Regions from separate parts of the Pseudomonas sp. C2.3V genome, predicted to be linked through region 1. Evidence: predicted binding sites of a transcription regulator. Region 1 holds the regulator's gene; each other region holds the start of a gene.
The links. Region 1 encodes sigma-54, which starts transcription at its own class of promoters, with help from an activator protein. Its sites were predicted from a motif close to ANTGGCATNNANNTTGCTNT; they were not measured.
Positions count from the first base shown of each region.

Region 1 (3,280 bases):
CGGTTATCTCCCCCAGGAAGCATCGATATTCCGTAAGCTGACCGTGGCCAATAACATCATGGCTATCCTTGAAACCCGCAAGGATCTGGACCGAAACGGACGCACCCAGGCGCTCGAGTCGCTGCTTCAGGAATTTCACATTACCCATATTCGTGACAACCTAGGCATGAGCCTGTCGGGCGGTGAACGTCGTCGCGTCGAGATTGCTCGCGCCCTAGCCACGGCGCCCAAGTTCATTCTGCTGGATGAGCCCTTTGCCGGTGTCGACCCTATTTCAGTGGGTGATATCAAGCAAATCATTCGCCACTTGAAAGCCAAAGGCATTGGCGTTTTGATCACGGATCACAATGTTCGGGAAACCCTCACAATCTGTGAGATGGCTTATATTGTGAATGACGGACAGCTGATTGCTGAAGGCGATGCCGAAAGCGTGCTGGCCAACGACCTGGTTAAGGAAGTTTATCTGGGGCACGAATTCCGCCTCTAGGCAAAAGGGTAAAAACCAGGCATATAATTTGCTCATCCCTACCAAATTATCTGGTGGGCTCCGTGGCGCAGTTCGCGTCTGTAGATTAAGGTGCTAAGCCCGCAGCCATGAAACCATCGTTAGTTTTAAAGATGGGCCAGCAGCTGACCATGACTCCTCAGCTGCAACAGGCCATTCGATTGCTTCAACTTTCGACGCTTGATCTCCAGCAGGAAATTCAGGAAGCCCTGGAATCCAACCCCATGCTCGAGCGGCAAGAAGAAGGCGATGATTTTGATCACAGCGACCCGCTTGCCGATGGCGAGGAGCTATCGAATCCTGGTAGCCAGGAGGTTACGTTCAAGGATACGGCTCCCTCGATAGAGACCTCTGAGTCGGACGAGTCCGAATGGAGTGACCGTATCCCCAATGAGCTTCCCGTCGATACCGCCTGGGAAGATATCTATCAGACAAGCGCGAGCAGCCTTCCGAGCTCTGACGACGATGAATGGGATTTCACATCCAGAACATCGACAGGTGAAAGTCTGCAGAGCCATCTTCTCTGGCAACTGAATCTGGCCCCGATGTCGGACGTGGATCGCATGGTCGCCATGTCGATCATCGACGGCATCAATAATGATGGCTACCTCGAAGAATCACTCGAAGACATACACGCCTCGCTAGATCCTGAGCTTGAGGTAGAGATTGATGAAGTCGAAGTAGTTTTACGCCGTGTTCAACAGTTCGAACCGGCAGGCGTAGGCGCACGTAATCTCAAGGAATGCCTGCTGCTGCAACTCAATCAGCTTCCAGGCAAAACACCACGGCTGGCGGAAGCTAAGCGCTTGGTCACAGATTATCTGGACGTCCTAGGCAGCCGTGATTACAGCCAGCTCATGCGCCGCATGAAGATCAAGGAAGATGAGTTACGTGACGTAATCGAGCTGATTCAAAGCCTGCACCCCCGACCAGGCTCCCAGATCGAGTCAGGTGAAGCCGAGTACGTGGTTCCTGATGTCATCGTGCGCAAACACAATGACCGCTGGCTGGTTGAGCTGAACCAGGAGGCGGTGCCGCGGCTACGCGTAAACTCACAATATGCCGGTTTCGTGAAACGTGCCGACAGCAGTGCAGATAACACTTTCATGCGTAACCAGTTGCAGGAAGCTCGCTGGTTCATCAAGAGTCTGCAGAGCCGTAACGAGACCCTGATGAAGGTTGCGACGCAAATCGTCGAGCATCAGCGTGGCTTTCTAGAGTATGGCGAAGAAGCCATGAAACCACTCGTACTTCACGATATTGCCGAGGCGGTTGGCATGCACGAGTCCACAATTTCTCGTGTGACCACCCAAAAGTATATGCACACGCCTCGTGGCATATACGAATTGAAATACTTCTTCTCCAGTCACGTAAGCACGGCTGAGGGCGGTGAATGCTCGTCGACCGCCATTCGCGCCATCATCAAAAAACTTGTTGCCGCCGAAAATGCAAAAAAGCCATTGAGCGACAGCAAGATCGCTGGTTTACTGGAGTCACAAGGCATACAGGTCGCGCGTCGGACTGTAGCCAAATACCGTGAGTCGCTGGGCATTGCTCCATCGAGTGAACGGAAAAGGCTGGTCTAGACTTTAGGCGGCTCGCCACGAGCGGACTGCGAGCGCGGGGGAAAGAGGCGCTTATCGCTCAACAGTGTTTCTTCGGCAGGCCTAATGCCTGCCTGTTACACCACGGCAATAAGGAGAACGCGGTATGCAAGTCAACATCAGTGGGCATCAACTGGATGTTACCGACTCCCTTCGCAGCTACGTTGGAGAAAAGCTCGCCCGACTTGAACGCCACTTCGATCGCATTACCAGTGCTCAGGTAATCATGCAGGTCGATAAACTGAAACAGAAAGTTGAAGCCACCTTGCATGTTGCAGGTGCGTCTGTCGTTGCAAATGCCGAACATGAAGACATGTACGCTGCCATCGACCTTCTCACCGATAAACTCGACCGCCAGTTGATCAAACACAAAGAGAAACAGCTCGAGAGGCAGCAAGGGTTGGGCGTCCGTTGAGACTTAACATCACCCTATGATTCGATTAGAAACCATTCTGACCCCTGGCCGCTCACACGTGAGCGTGCCAGGGGTCAGTAAAGAAAGCGTGCTTCAGCAGATTTCTGAAATTGCTGCGACTGACTTGCCAGGGCAAGACGCTCACTCAATTTTCGAAAGCCTCATGGCCCGAGAAAAGTTAGGGTCGACCGGTTTCGGCAATGGAATAGCTATTCCTCACTGCCGCCTGAGTGGCTCCAAGGAGCCTATTAGTGTGCTGTGCCACCTGCAAACACCGGTAGACTTCGACTCACTCGACGGAGCGCCAGTAGACCTTATTTTCGTCCTGCTCGTACCCGAAGCCGCTACCGAGCAGCATCTGGAGTTGTTGCGCCAGATTGCAGCCATGCTGGATAAGGCTGAAATCCGCGACCGACTGCGCCATGCAACTACTAGCAATGGGCTCTATCAAATAGTTATCGACGCCCAAAGCGGTCATTAACATGCATCTGATTATCGTCAGTGGACGCTCCGGATCTGGCAAAAGCACAGCACTAGATGTGCTGGAAGACAACGGCTTTTATTGCATCGATAATCTACCTGCCGGTCTTTTACCGGACCTGTCCGAGCGCGCCCTGACTGAATCCGAAGGGGCTCAGTCTCAGATAGCCCTGTCTATCGACGCCCGCAACCTGCCTAGCCAGCTACAACGCTTTCCCGAGCTGCTTGAGCAAGTCAGATCACGCCATATCCGTTGCGATGTGCTGTATCTGGATG
Region 1 covers NZ_JBZUBN010000001.1:1,003,589-1,006,868, reverse strand. The annotation lists gene lptB (LPS export ABC transporter ATP-binding protein) at 1-487, shown strand, start outside; gene AC4LF3_RS04720 (RNA polymerase factor sigma-54) at 595-2,091, shown strand; gene hpf (ribosome hibernation-promoting factor, HPF/YfiA family) at 2,216-2,524, shown strand; gene ptsN (PTS IIA-like nitrogen regulatory protein PtsN) at 2,541-3,005, shown strand; gene rapZ (RNase adapter RapZ) at 3,007-3,280, shown strand, end outside.

Region 2 (3,280 bases), 3.0 Mb from region 1:
TTGCGGTCCAGCGTACCGGACAGCTTCAGCAGCTTGTCTACCAGCGTGGTCTTGCCATGGTCAACGTGGGCGATGATGGCGATATTACGAAGATTCTCGATCACTTTTTCAGTCTCGTTATCAAGTTGAGCCGGGCCGCAGCGGCTGATCACAGCAAGCCCGACACGACATTCAGCAAAATTCATTCAAGCCCAAAGGGCATTTAATCCAGAGAAACAAAGGCGCCAATGAGATCTGCGCCTACGAGCAGCCCGACAGGCCTGCCCTCAATCCCGGTCGGGAGGGCGATGGCGAATGCTGCCGCCAAACAGCCCGGGCTGTTTAGTCCGGGCGATAAACACGTACATTCGCATGCCCCTCATTGAGCAAATGATGAGCATGCAGGCGACTCATGACACCTTTGTCACAGTAGAGAAGGTACTGGCGATTCTCGTCCAGTTCCTTGAATCGATTATTCAGTGCAAAGAATGGCATAGCCTGCACTTCGACACCGTCCACGGCCAGAGGATCATCCTCCTGACTATCTGGGTGACGAATGTCGAGCACGATCTGACCAGGCAGCGCCTGGCTGACTTCCTCAACCTTCAAGTCCTTGCCAAGCTCGTCGATCACCTTGTCGACTGTCATCATCGTAGCGCGCTCAAGGGCTGCGTCCAGGATGGCCATGTCGAATTTGGTTTCTTCGTGCTCGATACGGTAGCCCTTGGCCTTGGTCGTCGGGTTCACCGAAATCACGCCGCAGTACTCCGGCATGTGCTTGGCAAATGCCGCCGTGCCGATCTGTTCGGCCGTGTCGATGATGTCCTGCTTGTGACTGGCCAGCAGTGGACGCAGCACCAGCGTATCGGTGACACGGTCGATTACGGCCAGGTTGGGCAGGGTCTGGCTGGAAACCTGCGAGATCGCCTCGCCCGTGACCAACGCATCGATGTCCAGGCGCTCGGCCATGCGGCTAGCTGCGCGCAGCATCATGCGCTTGAGGATGACGCCCATCTGGCTGTCATCTACCTTGGTCAGGATCTCGCCGACCACCTCTTCGAACGGCACGCTGATAAACAGCACGCGCTGGGAGCGGCCGAATTTCTCCCACAGATAATGGGCAACCTCCATAACGCCCAATTCATGAGCACGCCCACCCAGATTGAAGAAGCAGAAATGACTGACCAAGCCGCGACGCATCATCTGGTAGGCGGCAACGGTTGAGTCGTAACCACCGGACATGAGCACCAGCACCTGTTCGAGGGCACCCAGTGGATACCCTCCCAGACCGTCGTGCTGCCGATCAATCACGAACAGGCGGTCATGGCGGATCTCAATGCGTGCAAGCACCTCGGGATCCTTGAGGGAAATCCCTGCACCGCCACAGCGCTGGCGCAGTCCGCCCCCGACGTAGCGCTCTACGTCCATGGAGCTGAAATCATGTTTGCCGGCCCGCTTGCAGCGCAAGGAGAATACCTTGCCGCGAATGCGCTCACCGAAATGCTGGATGCATTTGTCGAGAATATCTTCGAAGTCGCCCAGCGGGTATTCATGGACCTCCAGGAAATGACCGATCCCTGGCGTGCAGGTCAGGCGCTCGATCATCTCGCGCAGAACCTTCGGCTCGGTTTGCTGTGTTTCGACTTCCAGATTATCCCACTCACCCTCCACCGTCAGGTTCGGGTCCAGATCTCTCAAGACCACCCGGATATTCTTCGCCAGCTGGCGAATGAAACGCTTGCGCACCGGACGACTTTTGATAGTGATTTCCGGAAAGACTTTGACGATGAGCTTCATGAAATTTTAAAGAAGAGCGGAAACGACGAGAAAAGGTCGACAAGTATAGCTCAAACTGAAAGTTCTGACTTCCATTGGTCTAAATACATAAAAGCACCAATTTGGTGCTATAAAAAATATAAAGCACGCTTTTGGTGCTCGGTGGTCTATTCCAGAGGCACCATTTACGGCCAAGGCCTAGTGTTAGTGCGGCCCTGTCCATTACAGGGCACTGGCACGCTACTTGCTCCCTTGTGAGGCAGTAGCCCTTAGGCGAGGATAGGGCTCTTCTGAAAGCGCAACCGTTTTCAGAAGTGCCCTTGCTACGGGTACACCTGATCCTGGGAGTTACGCCAACCGCTCCCAGCCTCAATCCCTCTGGAGGAAAACATGTCGAAGGCGGTTCAACTGATCAAAGAAAACGACGTGAAGTGGATAGACCTGCGCTTCACGGACACCAAGGGAAAGCAGCAGCACGTTACTATGCCCGCTCGCGACGCCCTCGATGAAGACTTCTTCGAACACGGCAAAATGTTCGACGGCTCCTCCATTGCTGGCTGGAAAGGTATCGAAGCTTCCGACATGATCCTGATGCCGGACGACAGCACCGCCGTGCTGGATCCGTTCACTGAAGAGCCGACCGTGATCCTGGTCTGCGACATCATCGAACCGTCCACCATGCAGCCTTATGAGCGTGATCCCCGTGCGATTGCCAAGGCCGCTGAAGAGTATCTGAAATCCACCGGTATCGGTGACACTGTATTCGTAGGTCCAGAGCCCGAGTTCTTCATCTTCGACGAAGTGAAGTTCAAGTCCGACATCTCCGGCTCCATGTTCAAGATCTTCTCCGAACAGGCCTCCTGGAACACTGACGCTGACTTCGAAAGCGGCAACAAGGGCCACCGTCCGGGCGTCAAGGGCGGCTACTTCCCGGTTCCGCCGGTCGACCATGACCACGAAATCCGTACAGCCATGTGTAATGCGCTGGAAGAGATGGGTCTGGTTGTTGAAGTTCACCACCATGAAGTGGCGACTGCCGGCCAGAACGAGATCGGCGTGAAGTTCAACACGCTGGTAGCCAAGGCGGACGAAGTCCAGACGCTGAAGTACTGCGTACACAACGTCGCTGATGCCTACGGCAAGACCGTAACCTTCATGCCGAAGCCGCTGTATGGCGATAACGGCTCGGGCATGCACGTTCATATGTCTATCTCCAAGGAAGGCAAGAACACGTTCGCAGGCGAAGGCTATGCCGGCCTTTCCGATACTGCCCTGTACTTCATCGGCGGCATCATCAAGCATGGCAAGGCTCTGAACGGCTTTACCAACCCGTCCACCAACTCTTATAAGCGTCTGGTTCCCGGCTTTGAAGCACCGGTCATGTTGGCCTACTCGGCTCGCAACCGTTCCGCCTCGATCCGTATCCCCTACGTTTCCAGCCCGAAAGCCCGCCGTATCGAAGCGCGCTTCCCGGACCCGGCGGCCAACCCTTACCTGTGCTTCGCTGCACTGCTGATGGCGGGTC
Region 2 covers NZ_JBZUBN010000001.1:3,955,261-3,958,540, forward strand. The annotation lists gene typA (translational GTPase TypA) at 1-104, opposite strand, end outside; gene thiI (tRNA uracil 4-sulfurtransferase ThiI) at 322-1,776, opposite strand; gene glnA (glutamate--ammonia ligase) at 2,146-3,280, shown strand, end outside.
Region 2: a site for sigma-54 is predicted at 1,987-2,006, ahead of glnA (glutamate--ammonia ligase). Genes of this name have one in related genera too.

Region 3 (3,280 bases), 840 kb from region 1:
GCCCTGCACGTCAACAAGGTCGGGGTAGGGTTGCTCCTGCCGTCTCAGCCCCTGGGCCTCGTACGGCGTAAGGGGCGTCTGCCCGGTAAAGTGCGCTGCGATCTCCAGCAGATGGCCCACCGCGATGACTTTAAGCCCGCCAGCCAGACTGGCTTCCTCGGCGTTTTCATGGGGCACGATCAGTGTGCGTCCGGCTTCCCGTGCGGCAAGCGCTGCGGGTAATACGCCCTGGACGGGGCGCAGTGCACCGGAGAGCGCCAGCTCACCCAGGCATTCGATATCGGCCAGGGCATCCGCAGGTAGCTGCGCACTGGCCGCCAGAATGCCAAGGGCAATGGCCAGATCGAAGCGGCCACCATCCTTGGGCAGGTCGGCAGGGGCAAGGTTTAGGGTGATGCGGCGTGCCGGAAAGTCGAAGCCTGAATTGAGGATGGCGCTACGCACGCGATCCTTACTCTCCTTGACGGCGGTTTCCGGCAGGCCGACCAGGGTCAATGCGGGCAGACCGTTGGCCAGATGCGCTTCTACAGTGACACAGGGGGCTTCCACGCCCACCTGGGCGCGGCTACAAACGATGGCGAGGGACATGATCACTCCTTGATCAGTGTCCCGCCGGCCGGGTTATTCGGCGGTCGGCGGGGTGGGTTCCGTTTTGTTGTTCTGGAAAGCCATTTTGGCTGATGTCGGTGCGTCCTGTGCAGGCTGGGCGGCAGCAGCAGGCTCTTTGCCCTGGCCTTCCAATTCGGCCAGGCGAGCTTCCAAGGCCTCAAGGCGAGCGCGGGTGCGTTCAAGGACCAGCATCTGGGTGTCGAATTCTTCACGGCTAACCAGATCGAGCTTGCTAAATCCGCTCTGCATCAGTGCCTTGAACTGGTTTTCGATATCGGCACGGGGCGAGCCTTCTCCGAACAGGCGGCTGGCTTGTTGGGTCAGGGAGTCGAGTAGCGCTTTGGGTGGGAACATACGCTTCATCCATTAAAAAGTGTGTGGACCAGTGTATCACGCTCCTTTCCAGCGCCAGGATGCCGGGCATCTGCACATTTTTTGGGCACCTCTTCCGGGCACTGTGCGCCAGGATGGTGCGATCTGCTGTGAAATGGACGCTATCTCATTCAACCGAAGCGCATAGAGGCGTTGCGCCATGCGGCTTTGCACGAAATGGCAAGGTTTCTGCTTTAGCCGTTATGACAGAGGCATCACGCACCAGGGATGCGGAAGCGAAGCGGTGATTGCTTCGTAGGCGGGCGAGGGTGGCGGCGAACCGTTTTAGAGCGGGGCGACGTTACAAAGCCACAGACTGCGCTTAGACTTGAGACGGGGTTCGTTCCTGGGGCAAGTCCACTTTTCGGGAGAAGTTCATGAAACTAGTCACCGCCATCATCAAGCCGTTCAAGCTCGACGACGTCCGCGAGTCATTGTCCGAGATCGGCGTTCAAGGCATTACCGTCACCGAGGTCAAGGGTTTCGGTCGCCAGAAGGGGCACACGGAGCTATACCGTGGCGCCGAATACGTTGTCGACTTCCTGCCCAAGGTGAAGATCGACGTCGCCATTGCCGATGACCAGCTCGACCGTGTCATCGAGGCCATTACCAAGGCAGCCAACACTGGCAAGATCGGTGACGGCAAGATTTTCGTTGTAAATCTGGAACAAGCCATCCGCATCCGGACCGGCGAAACCGATACCGACGCTATTTAAAAAACACCGTACTCCATACCCCCAAAGCCCCAGGAGAACATCATGACTCTGCGCAAGTACGCAGGGCTAGGAGCCCTTTTGTCCCTCGCTATGCCGAGCCTTGCCATGGCTCAGGAAGCAGCAGCGGAGCCGACGTTGAATAGCGGCGATACGGCATGGATGCTGGTGTCTACAGCACTCGTGCTTTTCATGACCATTCCGGGCCTGGCGCTGTTTTATGGCGGCATGGTTCGTGCCAAGAACATCCTGTCAGTGATGATGCAGTGTTTCGCCATTACCGGCCTGATCAGTATTCTCTGGATGATCTACGGTTATAGCCTTGCCTTCGATACCACAGGCATGGAAAAAGGCGTAACCAATTTCAATTCATTTATCGGCGGTTTCGGCAAGGCCTTCCTGAGTTCCATTACCCATGATGGGCTGACAGGTGCGGCTGCGCTGTTCCCCGAAAGCATTTTCGTCACCTTTCAAATGACCTTTGCGATCATCACCCCGGCGCTGATCGTAGGTGCGTTCGCCGAGCGCATGAAGTTCTCTGCCATGCTGGTCTTTACCGGTGTGTGGTTCACCCTGGTCTATGCACCGATCGCCCACATGGTGTGGAGCGGTGACGGTGGCCTGATGTGGGATTGGGGCGTGCTGGATTTTGCTGGCGGCACCGTGGTTCACATCAACGCCGGTATTGCCGGGCTCGTGGCTGCCCTGGTGCTGGGCAAGCGCAAGGGCTACCCGACCACCCCGATGGCACCGCACAACCTGGGATATACCCTGGTCGGCGCTGCCATGCTGTGGGTGGGCTGGTTCGGTTTCAACGCAGGCTCCGCCGTTGCGGCAAACGGCACTGCCGGCATGGCGATGCTGGTCACCCAGATCGCAACCGCCTCGGCAGCTCTGGCCTGGATGTTTGCTGAATGGATCACCCACGGTAAGCCCAGCGCCCTGGGGATTGCCTCGGGTGTGGTTGCCGGTCTGGTGGCCATTACTCCGGCTGCCGGTACAGTCGGCCCGATGGGTGCGCTGATCATCGGTGCGGTCGCGGGTGTGATCTGTTTCTTCTGCGCCACCAGCCTCAAGCGCAAGATTGGGTATGACGATTCCCTGGACGCCTTTGGTGTGCATGGTGTCGGCGGTATCGTGGGCGCGCTGCTGACCGGTATCTTCGCAGCACCGGCTCTAGGCGGCTTCGGCACCGTGACCGATATTGGCGGCCAGCTGTGGATTCAGCTCAAGGGCGTGCTGTTCACACTGGTGTATACCGGCATCCTGACCTTCGTCATCCTGAAGGTGATCGACATGGTCATGGGCCTGCGTGTCAGCGATGAGGAAGAGACCGTGGGTCTGGACCTGACGCTGCACAATGAGCGTGGTTACAATATGTAATAGCGAGCCGGCTACCGTTTGTCGGTCAAAAAAGGGCGCCTTCGGGCGCTCTTTTCGTATGCGCGAAAGAAAGTCATTTTTCGTGCGTTATTGCCCGGAACACCCGCTCGTAGCCCCGGTCTGAACGTCAGCTTTAAAGAGCCTCTTTGTTTTTTCGAAAGCCGCGCTAGAATGCGCGCCCAGCAAGCCTAGGAGTCCGCCAT
Region 3 covers NZ_JBZUBN010000001.1:162,885-166,164, forward strand. The annotation lists gene AC4LF3_RS00790 (YifB family Mg chelatase-like AAA ATPase) at 1-588, opposite strand, end outside; partial or broken gene AC4LF3_RS00795 (accessory factor UbiK family protein) at 715-963, opposite strand; gene glnK (P-II family nitrogen regulator) at 1,359-1,697, shown strand; gene AC4LF3_RS00805 (ammonium transporter) at 1,740-3,077, shown strand; gene AC4LF3_RS00810 (secondary thiamine-phosphate synthase enzyme YjbQ) at 3,279-3,280, shown strand, end outside.
Region 3: a site for sigma-54 is predicted at 1,158-1,177, ahead of glnK (P-II family nitrogen regulator). Genes of this name have one in related genera too.